Regions from separate parts of the Janthinobacterium goodfellowi genome, predicted to be linked through region 1. Evidence: predicted binding sites of a transcription regulator. Region 1 holds the regulator's gene; each other region holds the start of a gene.
The links. The regulator sigma-54, encoded in region 1, starts transcription at its own class of promoters, with help from an activator protein. The targets are predictions, from matches to a motif close to TGGCANGNAANCTGCTTT.
Positions count from the first base shown of each region.

Region 2: a site for sigma-54 is predicted at 5,521-5,538, ahead of adh (aldehyde dehydrogenase). Genes of this name have one in related genera too.
Region 3: a site for sigma-54 is predicted at 2,364-2,381, ahead of ACQ4WQ_RS05770 (urease accessory protein UreD). Genes of this name have one in related genera too.

Region 1 covers NZ_JBNYXN010000003.1:190,986-199,120, reverse strand. The annotation lists gene lptC (LPS export ABC transporter periplasmic protein LptC) at 1-225, shown strand, start outside; gene lptA (lipopolysaccharide transport periplasmic protein LptA) at 251-832, shown strand; gene lptB (LPS export ABC transporter ATP-binding protein) at 832-1,587, shown strand; gene ACQ4WQ_RS13280 (RNA polymerase factor sigma-54) at 1,592-3,070, shown strand; gene hpf (ribosome hibernation-promoting factor, HPF/YfiA family) at 3,140-3,499, shown strand; gene ACQ4WQ_RS13270 (enoyl-CoA hydratase/isomerase family protein) at 3,757-4,842, shown strand; gene rapZ (RNase adapter RapZ) at 4,843-5,706, opposite strand; gene hprK (HPr(Ser) kinase/phosphatase) at 5,856-6,791, opposite strand; gene ACQ4WQ_RS13255 (PTS sugar transporter subunit IIA) at 6,828-7,310, opposite strand; gene queF (NADPH-dependent 7-cyano-7-deazaguanine reductase QueF) at 7,644-8,135, opposite strand, start outside.
Region 2 covers NZ_JBNYXN010000012.1:5,277-13,411, forward strand. The annotation lists gene ACQ4WQ_RS28110 (4Fe-4S binding protein) at 1-169, opposite strand, end outside; gene ACQ4WQ_RS28115 (porin) at 227-1,387, opposite strand; gene ACQ4WQ_RS28120 (PQQ-dependent methanol/ethanol family dehydrogenase) at 1,674-3,410, opposite strand; gene ACQ4WQ_RS28125 (DUF779 domain-containing protein) at 3,464-3,859, opposite strand; gene adh (aldehyde dehydrogenase) at 3,915-5,435, opposite strand; gene ACQ4WQ_RS28135 (beta-propeller fold lactonase family protein) at 5,689-6,645, opposite strand; gene ACQ4WQ_RS28140 (TonB-dependent receptor family protein) at 6,849-8,135, shown strand, end outside.
Region 3 covers NZ_JBNYXN010000001.1:1,268,435-1,276,569, reverse strand. The annotation lists gene ureC (urease subunit alpha) at 1-777, opposite strand, end outside; gene ACQ4WQ_RS05780 (urease subunit beta) at 779-1,108, opposite strand; gene ACQ4WQ_RS05775 (urease subunit gamma) at 1,139-1,441, opposite strand; gene ACQ4WQ_RS05770 (urease accessory protein UreD) at 1,467-2,309, opposite strand; gene ACQ4WQ_RS05765 (two-component system response regulator) at 2,464-4,674, opposite strand; gene ACQ4WQ_RS05760 (sensor histidine kinase) at 4,849-7,014, opposite strand; gene ACQ4WQ_RS05755 (ATP-binding protein) at 7,011-8,135, opposite strand, start outside.

The DNA.
Region 1 (8,135 bases):
GCCAGTCCGAAGGCGCAGAACCTGACGGTGAAGACGGAAGCGCTGACGGTGTTCCCGGACGAGGAAAGAATGGAAACGGACGTGCCTGTCGATATCCTGACGGGCGCCTCGCGCATCAATGGCATCGGCATGAAGGCCAATAACGCCACCGGCGTGGTGGAAGTGCAGAATGCGCTGCGCATGGTCCTCCCGCCGAAACCGCGTCCGGCCGCGGCGGCAAAATGACAGAATGAAACAAGGAAACCATACTATGAAGAACATCTTGCTGTTGAGCGTATTTTCTCTGGCCATCATGGGCGTGGCGCATGCCGAGAAGGCCGATTCCGAGAAGGAAGCCGTCATCACGGCGCGCAGCGGCCACGTCGATGACGTCAAGCAGATTCGTACCCTGACGGGCGATGTCGTGCTGGTGAAAGGCACCCTGACCATGAAGGCGGGCCGGGCCCTGATCACGGAAGACCCGCAAGGCTACCAGTTCATTACTTTCTGGGCCGATCCCGGCAAGCTGGCCACCTTCCGCCAGAAGCGCGATGGCGCGGGCGACCTGTGGGTCGAAGGCGAAGCGGAGCGCGTGGAATACGACAACAAGACGGAAGTGGTGAAACTGTTTACCAGGGCCAAGCTGACGCGCCTGGAAGGCACGAAAGTGACCGACGTGGCCAATGGCGCCTTCATCTCGTATGACAGCCGCAAGGAAGTGTTTGCGATGGAAAATTCCAACAGCGGCACCAGCACCCCCGACGGCGGCAGCGTGCGCATGGTGATCCAGCCGAAGACCAAGGCGCCCGCGGCGGAGAAAGCGCCGGCCACGCCTGCGCCAGGAACGAAATAATGGACAATACTCGTTGCGGCAGCACCCTGATCGTTCGCGGGCTGCAGAAAACCTATGGCAAGCGGCAAGTCGTGCATGATGTCTCGCTGCAAGTCGAATGCGGCGAAGTGGTGGGACTGCTGGGCCCGAACGGCGCCGGCAAGACCACCTCGTTCTACATGATCGTCGGCCTGGTGCCGTCGGACGGCGGCAGCATCGACATCAGCGGCGTGGATATTTCCAGCCTGCCCATCCACCGCCGCGCGCAGATGGGCCTGTCCTATCTGCCGCAGGAAGCGTCCGTGTTCCGCAAGCTGACGGTGGAAGACAATATCCGCGCCGTGCTGGAAATCCAGACCGTCGAAGGCCGCCCGCTGAAGAAGGCCGAGATCGAGGAACGCCTGGACAAACTGCTGGCCGACCTGCAGATCGAAAAGCTGCGCGAGAACCAGGCCCTGTCCCTGTCTGGCGGCGAGCGCCGCCGCGTGGAAATCGCCCGCGCGCTGGCCACCGATCCCCGTTTCGTGCTGCTCGACGAGCCGTTCGCCGGCGTCGATCCGATCGCCGTGATCGAGATCCAGCGCATCGTGCGTTTCTTGAAGGAGCGCAATATCGGCGTGCTGATCACCGATCATAATGTGCGCGAGACGCTGGGTATTTGCGACCGTGCCTACATCATCAACCAGGGCTCGGTGCTGGCGTCGGGACGCCCCGACGACATCATCGCGAACGAGTCGGTACGCCGGGTCTATCTGGGCGAACACTTCCGCATGTGAGCCAATGAAACAATCATTGCAGCTGCGCACTTCGCAGCATCTGGCACTGACGCCGCAGTTGCAGCAATCGATACGCCTGTTGCAATTGTCGACCCTGGAACTGCACCAGGAACTCGAGCAGTTGCTGACGGACAACCCTCTGCTCGAGCGCCTCGACGACCCGCTCGACCGTTCGCTGCGCCTGCTGTCCGACGGCGCCCTGAGTTCCACGGCCGCGCCGGCCGAAGCGCCGCCCCAGCCGCCAGGCCAGGAGGCGCCCGCGGCGCCGGCCGAAGCGGAAACGTTTGACGGCGAGGCGGGCGAAGGCCCGGCCGCCGCGGATGGCGGCGACAGCGACTGGAGCGAGGCGAGCCGGGGCAAGGCGCCCGACGACGAAGATTCCCGTCCGCAATTGGAGGCCCATCACTGCACCCTGCGCGAACACCTGATGGAGCAGATGCGCGTGACGGTGCTCGAGTTGCGCGACCGCGCGCTGGTCGAGCTGATCATCGACGCGCTCGACGACAATGGCTACCTGGAAGAGTCGCTCGACGACATCCTGGCGCGCCTGCCGGAAGAGCTGGAAATCGACGCCGACGAGATGCGCACGGCCTTGTCGCTGCTGCAAAGTTTCGATCCGCCCGGCGTGGGTGCGCGCAACGCGTCCGAATGCCTGGCGCTGCAGATCAAGCGCTTGCCGCACGTCGCCATGGTGACGCGGCGCATGGCCCTCGTCATCGTGGAAAAGCACCTGGCCTGGTTTGCCCAGCGCGATTTCAACAAGCTGAAAAAAGCCCTCGATTGCGACGATGAAGACTTGCGCGAGGCGCAGACGGTGATTCGCCAGTGCAATCCGCACCCGGGCGCCGTGTTCGCCTCGGACGTGTCCGATTACGTGGTGCCCGACGTCGTCGTCAAGCGCGCGCGCAATGGCTGGCAAGTCACCCTGAACAACGACGTCATGCCGCGCCTGCGCGTCAACGCCATGTACGCCAACTTGCTCAAGCAGGGCAAGGGCGAGGGCGCCATGGGCGCACAGTTGCAGGAAGCCAAGTGGCTGATCAAGAATATGCGCCAGCGCTTCGACACGATCCTGCGCGTGGCGCAGGCGATAGTAGAAAGACAAAAGAACTTTTTCTCGCATGGAGCCGTTGCCATGCGCCCCCTTGTGCTCCGTGAAATAGCTGATACACTGGGTTTACACGAGAGTACTATCTCGCGGGTAACAACTCAAAAGTACATGCTGACCCCGCACGGCATGTTCGAGTTGAAATATTTCTTTGGTAGCCACGTCGCCACCGAAGCGGGGGGCGAAGCGTCATCGACGGCGATACGGGCATTGATCGTGCAACTGACAGGAGCAGAAGACCCTAAAAATCCTTTATCCGACAGTAAGATTGCGGACATGCTGGGGGAACAAGGCATGGTGATTGCGCGACGTACTGTTGCCAAATACCGGGAAGCGTTGAAAATTCCGCCAGTGAGCCTGCGTAAGTGTTTGTAAGTTTTTTTCGGTTCCTCTGCGGGCCGGATAGGATGGACCGCACGAACCCGATCATCTTTAGGAGTGTGTATGAATCTCACCATCAGCGGACATCATCTCGAAGTGACACCAGCCATCCGTGAATACGTACAAACGAAGCTGGAGCGCGTGAAACGTCATTTCGATCAAGTCATCGATATCGCCGTGATTCTGACCGTGGATAACCTCAAAGAGAAAGAAAAACGTCAAAAGGCCGAAGTCAACCTGCGTCTGAGTGGCAAAACCGTCTATGTGGAAAGCCTGGCGCAAGACCTGTATGCCGCGATCGATGCCCTGATCGACAAGCTCGATAGGCAAGTGATGAAATACAAAACCAAAGTGCAAGGGCACGGTAAAGAGGCGATCAAACATCTGCCAGACAACTCGGAAGAAGAATTCGCCGCCGCCTAAGAACACCCAAAAACCTACTGCGCGTCGCGATTTGCGGCCTCCGATGCTCACTGTGCATATGCACAGCTCCGCTTCTCAGCCACAACTCACATCCGCTCGCTACGGTTTTTCCACGTGTTCTACGGCCTGCGACTTTCAACCGGTTGTGATCAACTAAGGGCGCACATTGCGCCCTTTTTTGCGCCCGTAGCTGTCGAACGCAATGTTCCCCGCGCAGGCGCTAAAATGTTGGCACTTTCACTTCTTTCCTGCCTGCCATGAGCGACTTCGTCCAGACCTCCATCCGCCACCGCACGGGCCACATCGTGCTCGACCGTCCGAAAGCATTGAATTCCCTGTCCCTGGAGATGGTGCGGGCCCTGAGCGCGGCCTTGCTGGCCTGGCGCGACGACCCTCAGGTGGATGCCGTCGTGATCCGCTCCAGCAGCGAAAAAGCCCTGTGCGCGGGCGGCGACATCCGTTTCTTTTACGATGCGGGCCTGGCCACGCCCCAGGGCGGCAGCGCCCTGCTGGAAGATTTCTTTACGGAAGAATACGCTTTAAATCATTTGATCCATTTTTATCCGAAACCGTATATCGCCGTCATGGATGGCGTGGTGATGGGCGGCGGCATGGGCGTGGCGCAAGCGGGGCCCGGCAACCGCCTGCGCATCGTCACGGGCCGCACGCGCATGGCCATGCCGGAAGTCAATATCGGCCTGTTCCCCGACGTGGGCGGCAGTTACTTTTTGTCCCGCCTGGCCGGCCAGCTGGGCCTGTACCTGGGCTTGACGGGCTTGACGATCAATGCGGCCGACGCCCTGTACACGGGCCTGGCCGATGTGTATCTGCCCGAGGCGCAGATGGGGGCGCTGCAGGCCCTGTTCGAGTCCACGCCGGGCGAGGCCTTGCCGGTCGCCATCAAGGCGCTGGCGGCGCCGTTCCAGGCCGAGGCGGGCGCTTCCCCCCTGGCCACGGCGCGCGCGGCGCTGGACCGCCACTTCAGCGCAGGTTCGGTGGCGGCCATCATGGCCTCGCTGGCGCAGGACGACAGCGCGTTCGCCGCGAAGGCCCTGGCGGCCATGCGCCTGCGTTCGCCCTTGATGATGTGCGTGACCCTGGCGTTGCTGCAGCGGGGCGCCCATCTGGGCGTGGCCGATTGCCTGCGCATGGAGCGCACGGTGGCGCGCCACAATTTCGAACATGGCGAAGTGCTCGAAGGCGTGCGCGCGCTGGTGATCGACAAGGACAATGCGCCGCGCTGGAATCCTGCCAGCCTGGACGAGGTCGACGCGGCCATGGTGGCGCGCTTCTTCGCCCCCGTGTGGCCCGCGCAAGCCCATCCGCTGCGCCACCTCGACTGATTAAGAACGCTCGCGGTGGCGCAGCACGACCCGCTCGTTGGGGCCGAAGTATTGCGCCAGCCGCTCCGCCATGTACACGGAGCGGTGCTGGCCGCCCGTGCAGCCCAGGGCCACCGTCAGGTAGCTGCGGTTGTCGGACTTGAACGACGGCAGCCATTTCTCGATGAAGGCGCGGATGTCGGCCAGCAGTTCCAGCGCGCTCGGCTGCGCGTCGAGGAAGGCGATCACGGGCGCGTCGCGGCCGTCGAGCGGGCGCAGCGCCAGGTCGTAATAGGGATTGGGCAAGGCCCGCACGTCGAAGACGAAATCGGCATCGAGCGGCACGCCCAGCTTGAAGGCGAACGATTCGAAGAACAGGGTCAGCGGCGCACGTTCGGAGGCGACGATATCCTTGATCCAGGCGCGCAGTTTGTTGGCGCTCAGTTCCGAGGTATCGATCACATGGCCCAGCTGCTCGATGGCCGACAGGCGTTCGCGTTCTTCCGAGATGCACTCGATCAGGGTGCGGCGGCTGGCCGGATTCTGGTTCGGGCGCAATTCGTGCGACAGGGGATGGCTGCGGCGCGTTTCCGAGAAGCGCGCCACCAGCGAATGCGTGGTAGCTGTCAGGAACATGACCTTGACGTCATGTCCCTGGTCGCGCAGCAGGGCGACATTGTGCGGCAAGCTGACGAGCGACTCGGCGCTGCGTGCATCGACGGCCACGGCCAGCTGCGGCGTGCCCTCGTCAAGCAAGGTTTGCACCAGGCTCGGCAGCAAGGCCGGTGGCAGGTTGTCGACACAATAGTAGCCGGTATCTTCCAGCACATTGAGCGCGACGGATTTACCGGAGCCGGATATTCCGGTGATAAGGACGATATGCATAGCCCGATCATACAATAAAGGCCGGCACTGCGCTCCCGAGGCAATTATCTTTACAAATTATTGCAATTTGGACTGTGGTATTTCTTTGCTGCATGCGCCAACATTGTCGTCGGATTACGCAGGGCCTCGCCCCGCTAATCCGACCTACGTTAATCGCCACTCATGGCGAGGCGTTGCCGCTCCATGAACTCCTGCAAGGTATCGATGCCGCGCAGCTGCAGGATCGTGTTGCGCACGGCCGCTTCCAGCAGCACGGCGATGTTGCGGCCGGCGGCGACGGGGATGACGACCTTGCGCACGGGCAAGCCCAGCACGTCTTCCGTGGGGAACAGGAAGGGCAGGCGTTCGACTTCTTCTTCCAGCGCGTTGCGGCGCACCAGGTGGACGATCAATTTCAAGCGCATCTTGCGGCGCACGGCCGTTTCGCCAAAGATGGCCTTGATGTCGAGTAAACCCAGGCCCCGCACTTCCAGCAGGTTTTGCAGCAGGGGCGGGCAGCGCCCTTCGATCATGTTGGGCGCAATACGCGAGAATTCGACGGCGTCGTCGGCCACCAGGCCGTGGCTGCGCGAGATCAGCTCCAGCCCCAGCTCGCTTTTACCCAGGCCCGAGTCGCCCGTGATCAGCACGCCCACGCCCAGCACGTCCATGAACACGCCATGCATGATGATGCGCTGCGCCAGTTTTTTCGACAGGTAAACGCGCAGGAAATCGATCACTTGCGCGGCCGGCAGCGGGGTGGAGAACAGGGGAATGTTTTGCTCGTCGCAGATGGCGAGAATGTCGGGCGGCGTTTCCAGCCCCTGCGCGATGATCAGCGCGGGCGGACCGCCGGCGATCAGTTCGCCGATCACGTGGGTGCGCGTGTTGACCTTCAGGCGCTGGTAGTAATTGATTTCCTGGTGGCCAAAGACCTGGATGCGGCCCGGATGGATCAGGTTCAAGTGGCCCACCTGGTCGGCGGCCGACGAGACGTCGCCCGAGATCAGGCGCTCGCCGCCGGGGAAGCCGGCGAACCAGCCCAGTTGCAGACTTTCACGATTATCGTCGTACAGGCGTTGTATCGTCAGCGGCGTTTGCAACATGGCAGTCTTCTTCAGGAGTGGAGGAATACCTGAAGTTTAACCCGCCGCTTGCAGACTGGGTTGCCAATTGACGATGCGCGAATGCACGGATTTCGGTTCCGGATCCGTGGCCAGTGCCGTGCGGAAGGCGTCATCGGAAAACATTTCGGCGATTTCCGACAGGATTTCCAGATGTTGCTGGGTGACATGATCCGGAATCAGCAGGAAAAACAGCAGATTGACGGGCTTGCCATCAGGCGACTCGAACGGAATCGGCTCGGCCAGGCGCACGAAGGCGCCCAGCGGCGATTTCAAGGTCTTGCTGCCCTTGACCCTGCCATGCGGCACGGCCACGCCATGACCCAGACCAGTCGAGCCCAGGCGTTCGCGGGCAAACAGATTGTCCGAGACGGTAGAGCGGGCGATGCCGTAATTGTTTTCGAAGATCAGGCCGGCTTGCTCGAAAGCGCGCTTCTTGCTGGAGACTTCCAGGTCCAGGAGGACGTTTTCGAGGGATAAGATTTTGCTAAGATTAGTCATGACACTCAATGAAATGGTGCAATGCGCAGAGGGCTTGCGAGCCGAATTATAGGCCTGTTTTCGCGGCCTGTAACGCCAATTCTCAACAGTATACGCCCGCTGCGGGCGCAGTGGGCGCTATAGCCCATGTGGCCATCATTTTAGCAAAAAAATAACATCGGCGCGTATCGGCTATTTCTTGATTAAAAACACGCGGCGCGCCGGTTTTTCCGCCGCAGAATGCCGTTTTTCCGATTTTTCAGCGTCTTTGACATGCTCTGCGGCATTACTGCAACGTTGTTTTAAAACACAGCCAACATTCCTGTTGGCATGGTTTTGTCGTGTTGCTTGGTGTTACTGGCGCGCATTGCGCAGATTGCCCGGCATCGCTCCCGTGCTGAAGTTGCTGCGCCAGGGATTGATGTCGAGGCCGCCGCGGCGCGTATAGCGCGCATACACGGACAGTTTTTGCGGCTTGCACTGACGCAAGATATCGACAAAGATGCGCTCCACGCATTGCTCGTGGAACTCATTGTGCTCGCGGAAACCGATCAGGTAGCGCAACAGGCTTTCCTGATCGATCTGCGGTCCCGCATACGCGATCTGCACGCTGCCCCAGTCGGGCTGGCCCGTCACCAGGCAATTCGATTTGAGCAGGTGCGAGACGAGTTTTTCTTCCACGGGCGCTTCATCGAGCGCCGCCTTCAACAGCAGCGGCGAGGGCGTATATTGCGTGATTTCCAGGTCCAGGCGGTCGAGCAGCACGCCGTCGAACTCGCCCATCTTGAGCTTGCCGAAATCTTCCTGCAAGGTCAGTTCCACCTGCACGGGCGCGCCGAAACCGTT
Region 2 (8,135 bases), on a different contig from region 1:
TGGCCGTGGCATTTTGCTTGAACAGGGGCCAGACGGGCAAGTCGGCTTCCTTCTCGCCCACGACGAGGGGCGCAGGGAAGCGTCGCGCCAGCTCGGCCTTGGTGAGTATCCCTGCCCACGCCTGTCCCAGGATAAACAGGAATAGCCAGCATCCAATGAATAACCGCATTATCCGCATGCATTGCACTCCGTGCGGCGCCGCAGCTTCCGGCGCCGCATTGATTGGTTAGAAGAAAATAATGCCGCCCAGGGACACGCCATTCATCTTCGCTTCGCCGCCCGTAAAGCCTTTCGAGCGCGTCTGGCCAAGCTCGCCTACCAGGGTGATCGCGCTGTTGAGCGAGTAGTACGCGCCCAGGGTCAGGTTGGCGTTCGACTTCAAGCCGCCCGTGCCGGCCGTGTTGTCGTCGTTCTTGCTGATGCCGTAAGACAAGCCCAGCTTCAGCTTGTCCGTCGTTTTATACGTGCCTTGCAGCAGCCAGTTCTTCGACTTCGTATCGCCCTGGTCCGCATCGGACAAGATACCCAGTCCCTTGCCGCCCTGGAAGTTGAGCAGCACGCCAGCCGACCCCATCTGGTAGGAGCCGCCCACTTCCACGCCGCGCATGGTCAGATCATCGACACCCGGTGTTTTCGACGTGAACTTTTGCGACTTCACGCCGAGCCAGGCTTTCAAGCCGTCCTGCGCATACGTCACTTGCGCCTGCACTTGCGGACTCGACTTTGAGGAATAGGTCGAGCCTGCAACGATGGGCGTATCGGAAACGGGGCTGACCAGCGCCACGTCGGCACCAAAGCCGCCCGACTTCGGCGTGCTGTACATGATCTGGCCATAGTTGCCCAGATAGGTATAGCCGGCGCCGATATGGCCCAGGGTCACCCGGCCCCGTTGCGTGGCCTGCACCGGTGCGCCCGAGCCCAGCAAGGTCATGTCGGACAGGATCGCGTTCGCGCCGAAGATGCCATAGTCGCGGCCCAGCTTGAAGGTGCCCATTTCCGCATTGCCAAACGTAAAGAAGGCCTGGCGCACATCGACCACGCTGTTCTGGCTGATGGCGCTGTCGGTGGCCGTCGAGTTGTAGATGCCGATCAAGGCTTTCACGTCGTACTCGCCCAGCCGCGAGCTTGCCGAGGTGATCAAGCCGTTCGGCAGCAAGCCGTTGCCGATGGTGGTGCGGTCCTTTTCTCCGCCGCAACCGAGCGCCTGGCCACCCAGCGCCAGCCCGCCCACCGCATCGCCGGAACACGATACTTGCGTGTAATAGGCGTTGACGATGCCGCCCACCGACACGGTCCAGTCGCCCGCCTTGATGTCGACGGCTTGCGCCTGCCCCATCGCTGCGATTGTCATGACACCCACGCTCCCCAGCTTGCTCAATGTGTTCATTGCGTCTCCTCTTTCTTCTCTGTTTTTAGTGTGCACACCAGTGATTGATGTACCTCAAGCTTTCGCAATAAGCGTGCCCAGAACGGCTCAGAGGGAGAAAGAGAAATGACGTGTTTGACGTGTGCAGCAGCGGATCAATCGCCCCGCACGGTGTTCCTTTTTTGACCGCCAGCACGCTGATCGCGCAACTGCGTAAACAAAAAACTGACGGCCTGGGCCGTCAGCAAAAAGAAAACGCCCGGCGGACAGGGAGACACCCATCCGAGTGCCCGGGCGTTTCACCCCGTTACTTCGATGCCAGTTTGAAGACCCACACGGACCCGCCCTGTTCCAGGAAGTTGACCTTCTTCGCCACTTCGCCGCCCCACAGCGGCACGGCGCCGCCCCAGCCGGAAACGACGGCCACGTATTGCGTGTCGCCATCCTGCCAGGTGACGGGCGGCGCCACGACGCCGGAGCCCGTCTGGAATTTCCACAGCTCCTTGCCCGTCTTCGCGTCGACGGCTTTCAGGAAGCCTTCCGGCGTGCCGTAGAACACCAGGTTGCCGGCCGTACTCATCACGCCGCCCCACAGCGGCGCGTTGTTCTTGATTTCCCAGACGATCTTGCCCGTCTTCGGATCGACGGCGCGCATGGCGCCGATGTAGTCGTCAAACAAAGGCTTGATGGTGAAACCGGCGCCGAGGAAGGCGCCGCCCTTCTTGTAGCTGATCGGCTCGTTCCAGATGTCCATGCCCCATTCATTTGCGGGAACGTAGAACAGCTTGGTCTGCGGCGAGTACGCCATCGGCATCTGGTTTTTTGCCCCGAGGAAAGCGGGGGCGGCAAACACGGTCGTGCCCTTCTTGCCTTCCTCTCCCTTGGTCGGGTCGCCAGGGCGGCCGGCGGGAATGAAGTTCGGCCGGCCCGTCTTCAGGTCGATGCTGCTGGCCCAGGTGATTTTCTTGACGAACGGAAAGGCATTCTGCAGCTTGCCCGTATTGGCGTCGATGACGTAGAAGAAACCGTTGCGGTCGGCCTTGCCACCGTAGCGCTTGCCATCCATGTCGAAGGTGACGAACTCGTTGGCGCCATCGAAATCCCAGGCATCGTTCGGCGTATTCTGGTACGCCCACTTGATCTGCCCCGTTTTCACGTCCAGCGCCACGGTGGACGACGAGTACAGATTGTCGCCGGGACGCAAATGGCTGTTCCACGGCGCCGGGTTACCGGTGCCGAAATACGCGAGCTTGGTTTGCGGATCGTAGGTGCCGCCCATCCAGGTCGAGGCGCCGCCCGTTTTCCACAGGTCGCCCGGCCAGGTCTTGTTCACGGTGCCGGATACGCCGTTATCGATGGCCTTGCCATCCTTGTCGTAGCGGTGGCCCATATGGCCTTCCACCGTCGGACGGCTCCACACGAGGTCGCCCGTCATCGGGTTGCGCGCCTCGACCCGGCCCACGATACCGAATTCGCCGCCCGACACGCCCGTCAGCAGCAAGCCTTCGGCGATCAGCGGCGCCGCCGTCATCGAGTAACCGGCCGCATAGTCGTCGACTTTCTCCTTCCAGACGATCTTGCCCGTGTTCTGGTCCAGCGCCACCAGGTAGGCGTCGAGCGTGCCGAAGATCACCAGGTTGCCGTACAGGGCGGCACCGCGGTTGACCACGTCGCAGCAGGGCATGATGCCGTCCGGCAAGCGATGCTCATATTTCCACAGTTTGGCGCCCGTTTTCAAGTCGACGGCAAAGATGCGCGAATACGATGCCGTGACGAACATCTTGCCGTTATGAATCAAGGGCTGCGATTCCTGGCCCCGCTGTTTTTCGCCGCCGAACGAGAACGACCAGGCCGGCACCAGCTTGGCCACGGTCTTGTCATTGATCTGCGTCAACGGCGAATAGCGCTGACCCTGCGTGCCCATGCCGAACGACAGCACGCTGGATGGATTTTTTGCCGTGCTGTCGAGCATGGCGGTGGTGACATTACCCACGTCGGCCGCCTGGGCCAGCGATGCCAAACCCAAACCGATGAGTATCCCCATGATTTTTTTCTGCACAATCATCTCCCTCTGTTTTATTAGTATGTGTGTAACTCTCAGGTACTTTTTCTGTCGTGCTCATGCGGCTGGGCATGCAACAGCGCACACTCTTCATCGGTGAACAGGCGCGAACGCGTCAAAAAGCGCTTGCCCGTGCCGTTGTCGAGTGAAAACATGCCGCCATTGCCATCGACCACATCGATAATCAACTGGGTATGCTCCCAGTACTCGAATTGCTCGAGTCCCATGTAGAACGGTGTGCCATTCAAATTGCCGAGATAAATGTCGGTATCGCTGACATCGAACTCGCCCAGCGCGTAGCACATGGGCGCACTGCCGTCGCAGCAGCCACCGGATTGGAAAAACATCAGCGGGCCGTGACGCTGGCGCAACTTGTCCATCATTTCCAGCGCCGCATCGGTGGCGACCACCCTGGCAATTGCTGCACTCATGGCATCCCTTTCTGCGCGCCGCGCCTGGACTACGGGCGCGGCGCCTGTTGCCGGTTTAGAAGAAGCCCAGCGCTTTCGGGCTATAGCTCACCAGCAAGTTCTTCGTTTGCTGGTAGTGGTCGAGCATCATCTTGTGGTTTTCGCGGCCGATACCCGATTGCTTGTAGCCGCCGAACGCGGCGTGGGCTGGATACAGGTGGTAGCAATTGGTCCACACGCGACCCGCCTGGATGGCGCGGCCCATGCGGAAGGCGCGCGAACCGTCGCGCGTCCACAGGCCGGCGCCCAGGCCATACAAGGTATCGTTGGCGATCGCCAGCGCGTCGGCCTCATCCTTGAAGGTGGTCACGGACACGACCGGTCCGAAAATTTCTTCCTGGAAGATGCGCATCTTGTTGTTGCCCTTGAACACGGTCGGACGCACGTAATAGCCGCCTTCCAAGTCGCCCGCCTGCGTGTGGCGCTCGCCGCCGGCTAGCACTTGCGCGCCTTCCTGGCGGCCGATGTCGAGGTAGGACAGAATTTTTTCCAGCTGTTCCTGCGACGCCTGCGCGCCGATCATGGTGGAAGCATCGAGCGGATTGCCCTGCTTGATGGCGGCCACGCGTTTCAGGGCCCGTTCGATGAATTTCTCGTAGATCGATTCCTGGATCAGCACGCGCGATGGGCAGGTGCATACCTCGCCTTGATTCAGCGCAAACATCGCAAAGCCTTCCAGGCATTTGTCGAAATACTCGTCGTCCGCATCCATCACGTCTTCAAAGAAGATGTTCGGCGACTTGCCGCCCAGCTCCAGGGTGACGGGAATCAGGTTTTGCGCGGCGTAACCCATGATCAGGCGGCCCGTGCCCGTTTCGCCCGTAAAGGCGATCTTGGCGATGCGCTTGCTCGACGCCAGCGGCTTGCCCGCTTCCAGGCCGAAACCGTTGATGATGTTCAACACGCCCGGCGGCAGCAAGTCGCCGATCAGCTCGATCAATACCATGATGGACGCCGGCGTCTGCTCGGCCGGTTTCAGGACGACGCAATTGCCGGCGGCCAGGGCTGGCGCCAGTTTCCACACGGCCATCAGTATCGGGAAATTCCACGGGATGATCTGGCCCACGACGCCCAGCGGCTCATGGTAGTGGTAGGCATAGGTTTCCGCGTCGATTTGCGCAACGGAACCTTCCTGCGCGCGGATGCAGCCGGCAAAATAACGGAAATGGTCGATGGCCAGGGGAATGTCCGCATTCATCGTTTCGCGGATCGGCTTGCCGTTATCGATGGTTTCCGCCGTGGCGATCAGGCTCAGGTTCTGTTCGATGCGGTCGGCGATGCGGTTCAGGATATTGGCCCGCTCGGCAGGCGACGTCTTGCCCCAGGCCTCCTTGGCGGCATGCGCGGCGTCCAGCGCCAGCTCAACGTCTTCCGTCGTGGAACGGGCGATTTCGCAAAACGGCAAGCCGGTGATCGGCGTGATGTTAGGAAAGTATTCACCTTTTACCGGGGCAACGAATTTGCCGCCGATGTAATTGTCATAGCGTTGTTTGAAGGGATTGGCTACGCCCAGTTTGCTGATGTCTGCGAGATTCATGTCGTCCTCTATCGGGTTAATTAGAATGGAATTACTTAATTAAAATCAAACGTCCTGGTACAGATGGGGTGAGTACACGGAGTCTTCCGCAAATGCCGTGCCAGCTCGCCATCCCCCTACCCAACTTAGCGGGTTTTACCTCTGTTGCAAGGGCCTGGTGGCGATATCGGCGGGTTCAATTGCTGCCGTAGCACGCCATCGCCGCTGCACAATGGAACAGGTGTACCAGACTGGAACACCTGTTCCTGTACCGCTACCGAATCACCACACCCCATGGCAATTCACCGACGGCAATATCGGCCACCTTGCGCGCGCTGGCCGTATCGATGACGGAAACGCTGTTCGAGCGGCCATTGGCCACGTACAGCTTGGCGCCATCGGGGGTGATAGCCATGTTCCACGGGCGCTTGCCGACGGGAATGGTCGCCGTGACCTGGTTGCTGGCCGTATCGATCACCATTACCGTGCCGTCGATGCCGTTCGAGACATATACATGCTTGCCGCCGGGATGGACCACGATGCCATTGGCATTCTTGCCTGCTGGAATGGTGGCAATCGCCTTGCGCGCGGCCATGTCAATGACATAGACGGCATTGACCAGTTCGCACGCCACGTAGGCGCGGCCCGAGTCGGGACTGAAACCGATACCGCGCGGACGCAGTCCCACGGCGACGGACGCCACCTGACGGCGTTGCGCCACGTCGATGACGTCGACTTGCTCGGCCTCTTCCGCGCTGACCAGCAGCCAGCGCCCATCGGGGCTGAAGACGGCATGTTCCGGGTTGCGTCCCTGCACCTTGATATCGGCGAGCAAGGCGCCCGTCTGGCCATCGAGCAAGGCCACGCTATTGTTTTCCTCGACGGCCACGGCCACGTAATGACCGTCCAGGGAAGCGCTGACGCCTTCGGGCGACTTGCCCAGCGCCACCGTGCGCACGGGCGTGCCGGTCACGTTATCGATCAGCAGCAAGGCGCTGCTGGCCGCGTCCGTGACAAACAACTGTCGTCCGGCGGGATCGGCGGCAATGCCGCGCGGACGCTTGCCTGCCGCGATCCGGCGCACCACCTGGTCGGTCGCCGTGTCGATCACGCTCACGGTGCCCGATTTTTCATTGGGGACATAGGCAAACGGAGCGGCCTGGAGGGCAGTACTGGCAAGCGCGGGCAGCAGCCAGCACACCTGGCGCAAGCGCGAGAAGAAGTTGGGCATAATCACCTTTTCAATGAAAAACACAGGAAAAGCGCGCGGTAGCGGCGCCTCTGATAATTGCTGCATGCAAACGCCGTGCCACTGACACGCGTATAATTTCCGCCCACCAATGGAGACATGGCAGGCATATTGCTTGATACAACTATGCAGACCTGCGCCGCGCACGCGCTCAAGCAGGCTTTTATTCACATTGGAGAATCCGCATGCAGCATCGTTTCCGCCTGAACACCATCGCCAGCCTGTTTGTCGCCGGCAGCGCCACCCTCGCCCCCCACGTCTTTGCCGCCGAGCCCGCTGACTTGGCCGCCGGGCAACTCATGGATACGGTGGTCATCAGCGGCAGCCGCATCGCCCACCCGAGCCAGGAAGTGCCGGCCTCGATCGATGTCATCGACAGCGCCCGCATCCAGGACGGCCAAATCCGCGTCAATGCCTCGGAAGCGCTGGCCGCCGTGCCGGGCCTGGTCGTGCAAAACCGCCAGAATTACGCGCAAGACTTGCAAATCTCGTCGCGCGGCTTTGGCGCCCGCTCGGCCTTCGGCGTGCGCGGCGTCAAGCTGATCAGCGATGGCATTCCCGCCAGCATGCCCAATGGGCAAGGCCAGGCCGCCACCTTCAATCTCGATACGGCCGAGCGCATCGAAGTGCTGCGCGGGCCGTTTTCCGCCATCTACGGCAACCATTCGGGCGGCGTGATCCAGCTGTTTTCCAAGGAGGGGCAAAATCCCCCGTCCGTCGAACTGAACGTGACGGGCGGCAGCTACGGCACCAGCAAGGTGGACTTGTCGGCGCAAGGCCAGGCTGGCGGCATCGGCTACGTGCTCGACGGCTCCCGCTTCCGCACGGACGGTTTCCGCGACCACAGCGCCGCCACGCGCGAACAGGCGTTCGGCAAGATCACCGTCAAGCCGAATGCGGACAGCAAGCTGACCATCGTCGCCAACAGCCTGCACCAGGGCAACACGCAAGATCCGCTGGGCGCCACCTGGGCCACTTTCGCCCGCGACCCGCGCGCCGGCGAAATCGACGCCACCGATACGCAAAACCCGAAGCGCACCCTGGCCGAGCGCTACAACACGCGCAAGAGCATCGACCACCAGCAAATCGGCGCCACCTACGAGCAGTCGTTTGGCGAAGACCGCCTGCACGTGACGGCCTACGGCGGCAACCGCGACGTGATCCAGTACCAGGCATTCACCAAGGGTTTCCAGGCACCGGCCAGCCATTCGGGCGGCGTGGTCGACTTCCAGCGTGAGTTCTACGGCATCGACACCAACTGGCTGCACGTGAACCAGCTGGCGGGCGGCAAGCTGAGCACCACCATCGGCATCGATTACGGCCGCTCCAGCGATGACCGCACCGGCTATGAAAATTACATCGGCAACACGTTTGGCGTGAAGGGCAAGCTGCGCCGTGACGAGCAGGATGTCGTTTCCAGCCTCGATCCGTATATCCAGACGGAATGGCAAAGCGGGCCATGGCTGCTCAGC
Region 3 (8,135 bases), on a different contig from region 1:
GGTGTGTTCGAGAAATCCCCCCTCGTTGAGGGTATCGCTGTGCAGCGCCACCTGGATATCCATGCGGTCCGCGACGGACAGGCAATTGTCGATGGCGGCCGGCGTGCTGCCCCAGTCCTCGTGCAGTTTCAGGCCGATGGCGCCCGCGCGCACCTGCTCTTCCAGCGGCAGCGGCAAGCTGACGTTACCTTTGCCCATGAAGCCCAGGTTCATCGGGAAGGCATCGGCGGCCGCCAGCATGGCGTGCAAATGCCACGGCCCCGGCGTGCACGTGGTGGCGGCCGTGCCCACGGCCGGCCCCGTGCCGCCGCCCAGCATGGTGGTCACGCCGCTCATCAGCGCTTCCTCGATCTGCTGCGGGCAGATGAAGTGGATGTGCGTGTCGACGCCGCCGGCCGTGACGATCATGCCCTCGCCGGCGATGATTTCCGTCGCGCCGCCGATGGGGAGCGTGACGCCCGGCTGGATGTCCGGGTTGCCCGCCTTGCCGATGCCGAAGATCAGGCCGTTTTTCAGGCCGATGTCGGCCTTCACGATGCCCCAGTGGTCGAGGATGACGGCGTTCGTGATGACGGTATCCATCACCTCGGCCGCGCAGCGCTGCGACTGGCCCATGCCGTCGCGGATGACTTTACCGCCGCCGAATTTCACTTCTTCGCCGTAGATCGCATAGTCATGCTCGATTTCGATGAACAGTTCCGTGTCGGCCAGGCGGATGCGGTCGCCCTTGGTGGGGCCAAACATCTCGGCGTACGCGCTGCGGGGAATGCTGGCCATCTCAATCCTTTCCCGGTGGAGTGTCTTGCAGTTCGCCCATCACTTCGCCATTGAAACCATAGACCTTGCGCTCGCCCGCCAGCGCCACCAGTTCCACCGTGCGCTGCTGGCCCGGTTCGAAGCGCACGGCGGTGCCGGCCGTGATGTTCAGGCGCATGCCGTAGGCGCGCCAGCGCTCGAAGGCCAGCGCCGGATTGACTTCAAAAAAGTGAAAGTGCGAACCGACCTGGATGGGCCGGTCGCCGCGGTTGGCCACCACCACAGTGGCCGTGGCGCGCCCGGCATTCAAGCTGATTTCGCCTTCTTCCAATTGGTATTCGCCTGGGGTCATGAGGGGCTCCTGTCAATGTCGCTTGTAGGGTTACGGTATCGGGTGGTGCACGGTCACCAGCTTGCTGCCGTCGGGGAAGGTCGCCTCCACCTGGATGTCGGGGATCATCTCGGCGATGCCGTCCATGACGTCGGCGCGCGAGAGTATCTTGGTGCCGTCCGACATCAGCTGCGCCACCGACTTGCCGTCGCGCGCGCCTTCCATGATGCCGGCGCTGATCAGGGCCACCGCTTCCGGATAATTCAATTTCAAGCCGCGCGCCAGGCGCCGTTCGGCCAGCAGCGCGGCCGTAAAAATAAGCAGCTTGTCTTTCTCGCGGGGAGTCAGGTCCATGGTTTTCCTTGCGTTTCTTTCCTGATTAAGTGTTCCAGATACGGGGCACGACGGCGTCGCGCCCCAGCATGGCGGGACGCAGCAGCTGCCAGGCGGCCAGCATGACGCGGCGCGCCGCCTCGCTGTCGCCGCACAGCAGGCGCACCACCACCAGCGATTTCATCTGCGTGGCGCCAAACGCGGCGCCGGCCGGCACGGCGATATCGCGCACGGCGGCCAGCACGGCGGGAGCAACTTGCGTGCCGACGGCGATCAGGGTGGCGCACACCGTGTGCCCGCCCAATCCCAGCGGGCTGGCCATCAGCGCGCCGCCGGCGGCCAGCACGCCCTGCTCCCACCACAGCAGCTTGCCGCCGCGGCGGATCCGCACCTGCTGGCTGATGCTGCCCGTGTTGAAAATTTCGCCCGCGGCGCTGCGGCCCAGGCAGACGATGTCGCAGCCGATGTAGCCGGCGTCCGGCGCCAGTTCCACTTCATGGCGCAAGCGCACGCAGGCCTGGTCGAAGAAAATGCTTTCCTGCGGCAGCCACTCGATGGCCGCGCCGCTGCCCGCGCGCAGCACGATGTGCTGGCCCGAGACATGGCCATTCGCGCGGTACCACTTGGCGGCGCCCGGCGACGTGAGCAAGGCGTGCGCGCCGTCGCCCGCCGTGGCGTCGACGGCCAGCTGGTCGCCGCCCACCACGCCGCCGGGCGGATGGATGATGATGGCGTGGCAGACGGCATCGCCTTCCGGATACAGGGGCTTTTGCACGCGCAAGGGGCCGCTGTGCGTGCGCTCGACGAGGCGGCTGACGCCATCGTGCAGCGCGAAGCCCAGGCGCAGCTGCGCCTGCCAGGCGCCGTGGGCGCTGGCTGGTGTAGGCATGACTGGATGGCTGCTGTCTGGCATGCGGGGCAATCGCGTAAATAAGCGATTACCTAAGCAGGATATGTGCCAGCGTCAGGGGAAAGAAAAGTGAACATTGCGCACCGCGCTGCAGCGGACGCACCGCCATGGTGCAGCGGCCGCACCGCGGCGCTTATGCCTGGGCCACGGCCAGGGTGCGCCGTTCGCGCAGCAAGGCCGTGAATGGTGCGGCGGCCAGGGGGCGGCTGAAATAATAGCCCTGCATTTCATCGCAGCCGTGCTCCGTCAGGAAGTCGACCTGCTCGCGCGTTTCCACGCCTTCGGCGATGACGCGCATGTCGAGGTTGTGCGCCAGCGAGATGACGGAGCGGGCGATGGCCGCGTCGCTGCTGCTGGTGGTGACGTCGTCGACAAAGGATTTGTCGATCTTCAGCACGTCGATGGGGAAGCGCTTCAGGTAGCCGAGGCTGGAATAGCCGGTGCCGAAGTCGTCGAGCGAAATGCCCACGCCGATGTCCTTCAGGCGCGTGAGGGCCGCCACGGCCTTGTCCGGGTCGCCCATCACCGTGCTTTCCGTGATTTCGATGCCGAGGCAGGCGGGCGCGATGCCGTACTTGCGCAAGGCCGCCTCGACGAACGGCACCGTGCGGTCCTGCGCGAACTGCTTGCCGGACAGGTTGACGGCCACCTTGATGCTGCCCAGGCCCGCGTCGTGCCACACGCGGATCTGCGCGCAGACGCTTTCGAGCACCCATTCGCCGATGGCCGTGATCAAGCCGTATTCCTCGGCCAGCGCGATGAACAGGCCGGGCGGCACCTTGCCCAGCACAGGGTTATTCCACCGCAATAACGCTTCCGCGCCCAGCATGGCGCCCGTGCGCAAGCACATCTGCGGCTGGTAATGCACTTCGAATTCGTCGCGGCCGATGGCGCCGCGCAGCTGCTGCTGCATGGCCAGGCGGGCACGGATATCGCTGCCCATGCGCTCCGTGAAGAAGGCGTAATGGTCGCGCCCCATTTCCTTGGCGCGCACCAGCGCCGTGTCGGCGTGGCGCAGCACGTCGTCGAGGCTGTCGCCGTCGGCCGGGCACATGGCGATGCCGATGCTGGTCGTCAGCGCCAGGCGCTCGCCATCGACGCTGAGTTCTTCGCGCAAGCCGGCCAGGATGGTTTGCGCCAGCCCCAGGGTGCGCCCCAGCAGGGCATCGTCCTGCAGCAGGATCTGGAATTCGTCGCCGCCCTGGCGCACCACGGTATCGCCCTCGCGCACGCAGCCGGACAGGAAGCGCGCCACCACCTGCAGCGCCTTGTCGCCCACGGCCTGGCCGTGCGAATCGTTGATGTTCTTGAAGCGGTCCAGGTCCAGGCACATCAGCACCACCTGCTGGCTGTCGCGCAAGGCGTTCGCGCGCGCCTGTTCGAAGCGCTCGCGCAGCAGCACGCGGTTCGGCAAGCCCGTCAGCGCGTCGTGGTAGGAGAGGAAATCGATCAGATGCTGCTCGGCCTTGCGCTCGCTGATGTCGAGGAAGACGCCGATGTAGTTGACGACGGCGCCGTCCGGGCCGTGCACGGTGGAGGCGCTGAGCAGGCAGGGATAGGTGTCGCCGCTCTTGCGCCGCGTCTGCACCTCGCCCGACCAGCAGCCGCTGCTGCGCAAGCCCTGGCGCAGGGCCAGCAGCACCGCTTCGCCCGTGTATTCGGCATGCAGGCGCATGATGTCCGTGCCCACCACTTCCTGTGCCGCATAGCCGGTGATGCGGGTAAAGGCGGGATTGGCCGTGACGATGACGCCGGCAGGATCGGTGATCAGGATGGCGTCCTGGGTCGCTTCGAAGACCTGGCCCGACAGGCGCAGCAATTCTTCATTGGCACGGCGGATCTGCACTTCGCGCGCCAGGGTGCTGGCCACCTGTTCCAGTTCGGCCGTGCGTTCGGCCACGCGCCGTTCCAGGTTGGCGCGCTCCTGCGCCAGCTGCAGCTGCGCCCGCGCCAGGCGCACGTGGGCATCGGTGCGGGCCAGGATTTCCTCGGCCTGGAAGGGCTTGGCGATGAAATCGACGGCGCCCAGCGCAAAGCCGCGCACCTTGTCGTCCGTATCGTACTGGGCCGACAGGAAGATCACCGGCACCTGGCACAGGGACGGTATCTCCTTCAGGCGGCGGCACACTTCAAAGCCGTCGAGGCCCGGCATGCGCACGTCGAGCAGGATCAGCTCCGGCGGGCGCGCCTGAGCCGTCCACAGGGCCAGTTCGCCGTTCGGCGCCTGGCGCACCGCATAGCCGGCGCCGCCCAGCAAATCGCTCAACAGCTTCAGCGAAGCCGGCGTATCTTCAACGATCAGTACTTCGCCCTTCGAATTCACTTCCGAAAAATCGCGGTGCATGTAGCAGTTCTCTCAGCTTTGGATGAGGCGCGGCGATCCGTTGCCGCGCTGGACAAGACATTTCTTTGCGATGAACTACGTACCATCATCATAATCTTTATTGCAATTTAGCACCATCCATCGACCCTGCTTAGTCCGTCTTTTCAGCGAAACCGATGTTGTCAGCCCACACTTTTACGTGTGCGCCAGCGCCCCCTCATTCTCCAGCAAGCCGCACAGCTGGCGGTACTGATGCTGGTCCAGCATGGCCTGCAGCGGCGCCAGCAACGGCGCCGCCGACGCAGGCAGGGCCGCCAGCAGCTGCGCTACCCTGGCCAGGTTCAATTCGCGCAGCGCCACCAGCAAGGCGGCGCGGTCTTCCCCGGCCAGCAGCAGCAAATCTTGCGCCCGCAGTGCCGGCAACGCCTCGGGCGCGGGCGCCACGGGCAGCGGCATGGCCGCCTGCACGGGCGCCTCGGCCGCCTGCGCGGGTATGCTGAAACGGAAGGTGGCGCCCTGCCCCGGCGTGGACTCCAGCGTCAGTTCGCCGTTCATCAGCTGCACGAATTCGCGCGAGATGGCCAGGCCCAGGCCCGTGCCATCCTTCGGTCCCGCGCTGTCGGCCTGCACGAAGGGCTCGAAGATGCGCTGCTGGTCCTCCGGGGCGATGCCGATGCCCGTGTCGCTGACGGCGAACGACAGCATCCATTGATCGCCATCGCGCCGCTCGCCGCGCACGCGCAGGGTGACCTCGCCGCCGCCGGCGAACTTGACGGCGTTCGACATCAGGTTCAGCAACACCTGGCGCAGGCGCGTCGCGTCGAGCAGCACGGCCGCCGGCAGGTCCGCGCAATCGAGACGCAGGGCCAGTCCCTGCTGCTCGGCGCGCATGCCCAGCATGTCCATCACTTCCTGCAGCAGGGGCGCCAGCGCCACCACGGCGGTCTGCGCCTGCAGGCGCCCCGCCTCGCCCTTCGACAGTTCGAGGATTTCATTGATCAGGGTGAGCAAATGATTGCCCGAGCGGTGAATGATGGCCAGGTTGCGCTTTTCATCGTCCTGCATGTTGGGCGAGGCGGCCATCAGGCGCGAAAAGCCGATCACGGAATTCAAGGGCGTGCGCAATTCATGGCTCATGTTGGCCAGGAAGGTGCTCTTGGCGCGGTTCGCCGCCTGCGCCTGGCTGACGGCCACCGACAGGGCGCTCGTGCGCTCGGCCACCAGTTCTTCCAGGTGATGGCGGTGGCGCAGCAGTTCCAGTTCGGCCTCGCGGTGCGCCGTGATGTCGTAGTTCGAGCCCACCAGGCGCATGGGCCGGCCCTGGCCGTCGCGGAAGATCACGGCGTCGGCCTTGATGTAGCGGATGGCGCCATCGGGCCACAGGATGCGGTACTCGTGCGTGAACGCCTGGCCGGCGCCCAGCGCGGCGCGCAGGGCCGCCTTGACGGCCGGCACGTCGTCCGGCATCAGCGCTCCGCGCCAGATCGCCTCGGGCGCCACGCCGCTGCCAGGATCGGCCTTGAACTGCGCATACATCTGCTCATCCCACTGCAAGGCATCGCTGCTGACGTTCCAGTCCCAGATGCCGATGCTGGCCGCGCCGGTGGCCATCTGCACGCGCTCTTCGCTGCGCTGCAGGGCGCGGTAGCGGCTGTCGAGCAGCGCCACCATGTCGCGGATGGAACGGTACAAGGTGCGCAGCTCGCCCAGGAACCACGCTTCCGGCGGCGTGCCGGACGCTTCGCCCTGCCCCGCCTGGATGCCGGCCGCATACTGGCCGATCGCCTTCAGGGGCTTGAGCATCAGCCACCACATGAGCAGCCAGATGCTGGCCACGAGGATCACGTCGAGCGCCACGATCATGGCGCCGATGCCCAGCGCGCGCTGGCGCAGCTGCGCGTGCAGCAGGGCCGGCGTCGCATACACGGCGACGCTGCCGATGACCTGCCCGCCCATCGTCACGGGGCGCCGCTGCACCAGCCAGCCGGGTTCCGCGGACAGCGAGGAAAAGCTGCCGATGGCGCCGGACGCAGTGCGGCGCAGCACCAGCGCTTCCTTGCCGATGCCCGGCGTGAGGGAACTGGCCACCAGATCGCGCTTGCCCAGCATGCTGCGCATGATGGCCTGCATCTGTTTTTCATCGAGATTCCACAATGGCAGTTCGATGGCCACGGCCAGCTGGTCCGCGCTGACGGACAGGCTGCGCTGCAGCTGCTGCCAGCGCTGTTCGCGTTCGGACTGGTAAAACAGCACGGCAAACACCAGCAGCAGCGCGGTGACGACAAAGGTCAGCGCCACGCTGACGGCCAGCACGATCGACACGCCGCCCAGGCGCGCGCCCCTGGATGCGTGCAAAGTCATGCGTCCTCGCCCTGCGGCTCGCTGGCCGGCTGCGCCAGCAGGGCGCACAGCGGCTGGTACTGGTGCTGCTCCAGCATGGCGGCGATGTGCGCCGTCAGTTGCGGCAGGCTGGTCGCCACGCCGGCCAGCACGATGGCGCTGCGCCGCAAATCGAGCGCTTGCACGGATTCGAGCAGCGCCTGCCGCTCGGCCCCGCCCAGCTGGCCCAGCGCCTGTTGCAGATCGAAGGCGGCGGCCGGCACGCGCGGCGGCGGGGCGGCAGTGCGCTGGAAGCGCAGGCCCAGCTGCTGCTCCAGCATGGCGAACAGGTGTTCCTGCTCGATCGGTTTGCGCAGGAAGCCGTCGGCGCCGGCCGCCAGCGCCTCCTGCTTTTCTTCCTCGAAGGCGGAGGCGGTCATGATCACCAGGCGCGGCTGCACCAGCGCCGGCTGCGCACGCAGCCAGCGCGTCAGCGCCAGGCCGTCCATGTCCGGCATGCGCCAGTCGCTGAGCACCATGTCGTAGCGCTGCGCCGCCAGCATGGCTTGCGCCTGCACGCCGCCCGCTGCCTCGTGCAGCTGGAAACCCAGCGGCGCCAGCAAGCCGGCCAGCAGCTTGCGGCAGTTGTCGTCATCGTCGACCAGCAGCACCATGCGCCCGCGCTGGGACGGCGGCAGGCGCGCCACGCGGCCCGGCGCCAGCGCCGCGATGGCCGGCTGCCGCAGCAGCGGCGCGTGCAGCGCGAAACTGAAGCGGGAACCGGCACCCAAGGTCGATTCGACGCGCAGCTCGCCGCCCATCAGGCGCACGAATTCGCGCGAAATGGTCAGCCCCAGTCCCGTGCCGGCCTGCGCCACGGCGCTGCCGGCCTGCACGAACGGTTCGAAGATGCGTTCCAGGTCCTCTTCCGCGATGCCGCTGCCCGTATCGCGCACGGCAAACGCCAGCGCCACTTGCCCATCATCGCCCGCCTGGCAATCCAGCGACAGGGTCACGCTGCCCTGCTCGATGAACTTGAGCGCGTTCGACAGCAAATTGAGCAGCACCTGGCGCAGCTTGGCGCCATCGAGGCGCACCAGCGGCGGCACGCCGGCACGTTCGAGCCGCAGTGCGATGCCCTGGTCGCCCGAGCGCATGCGCAC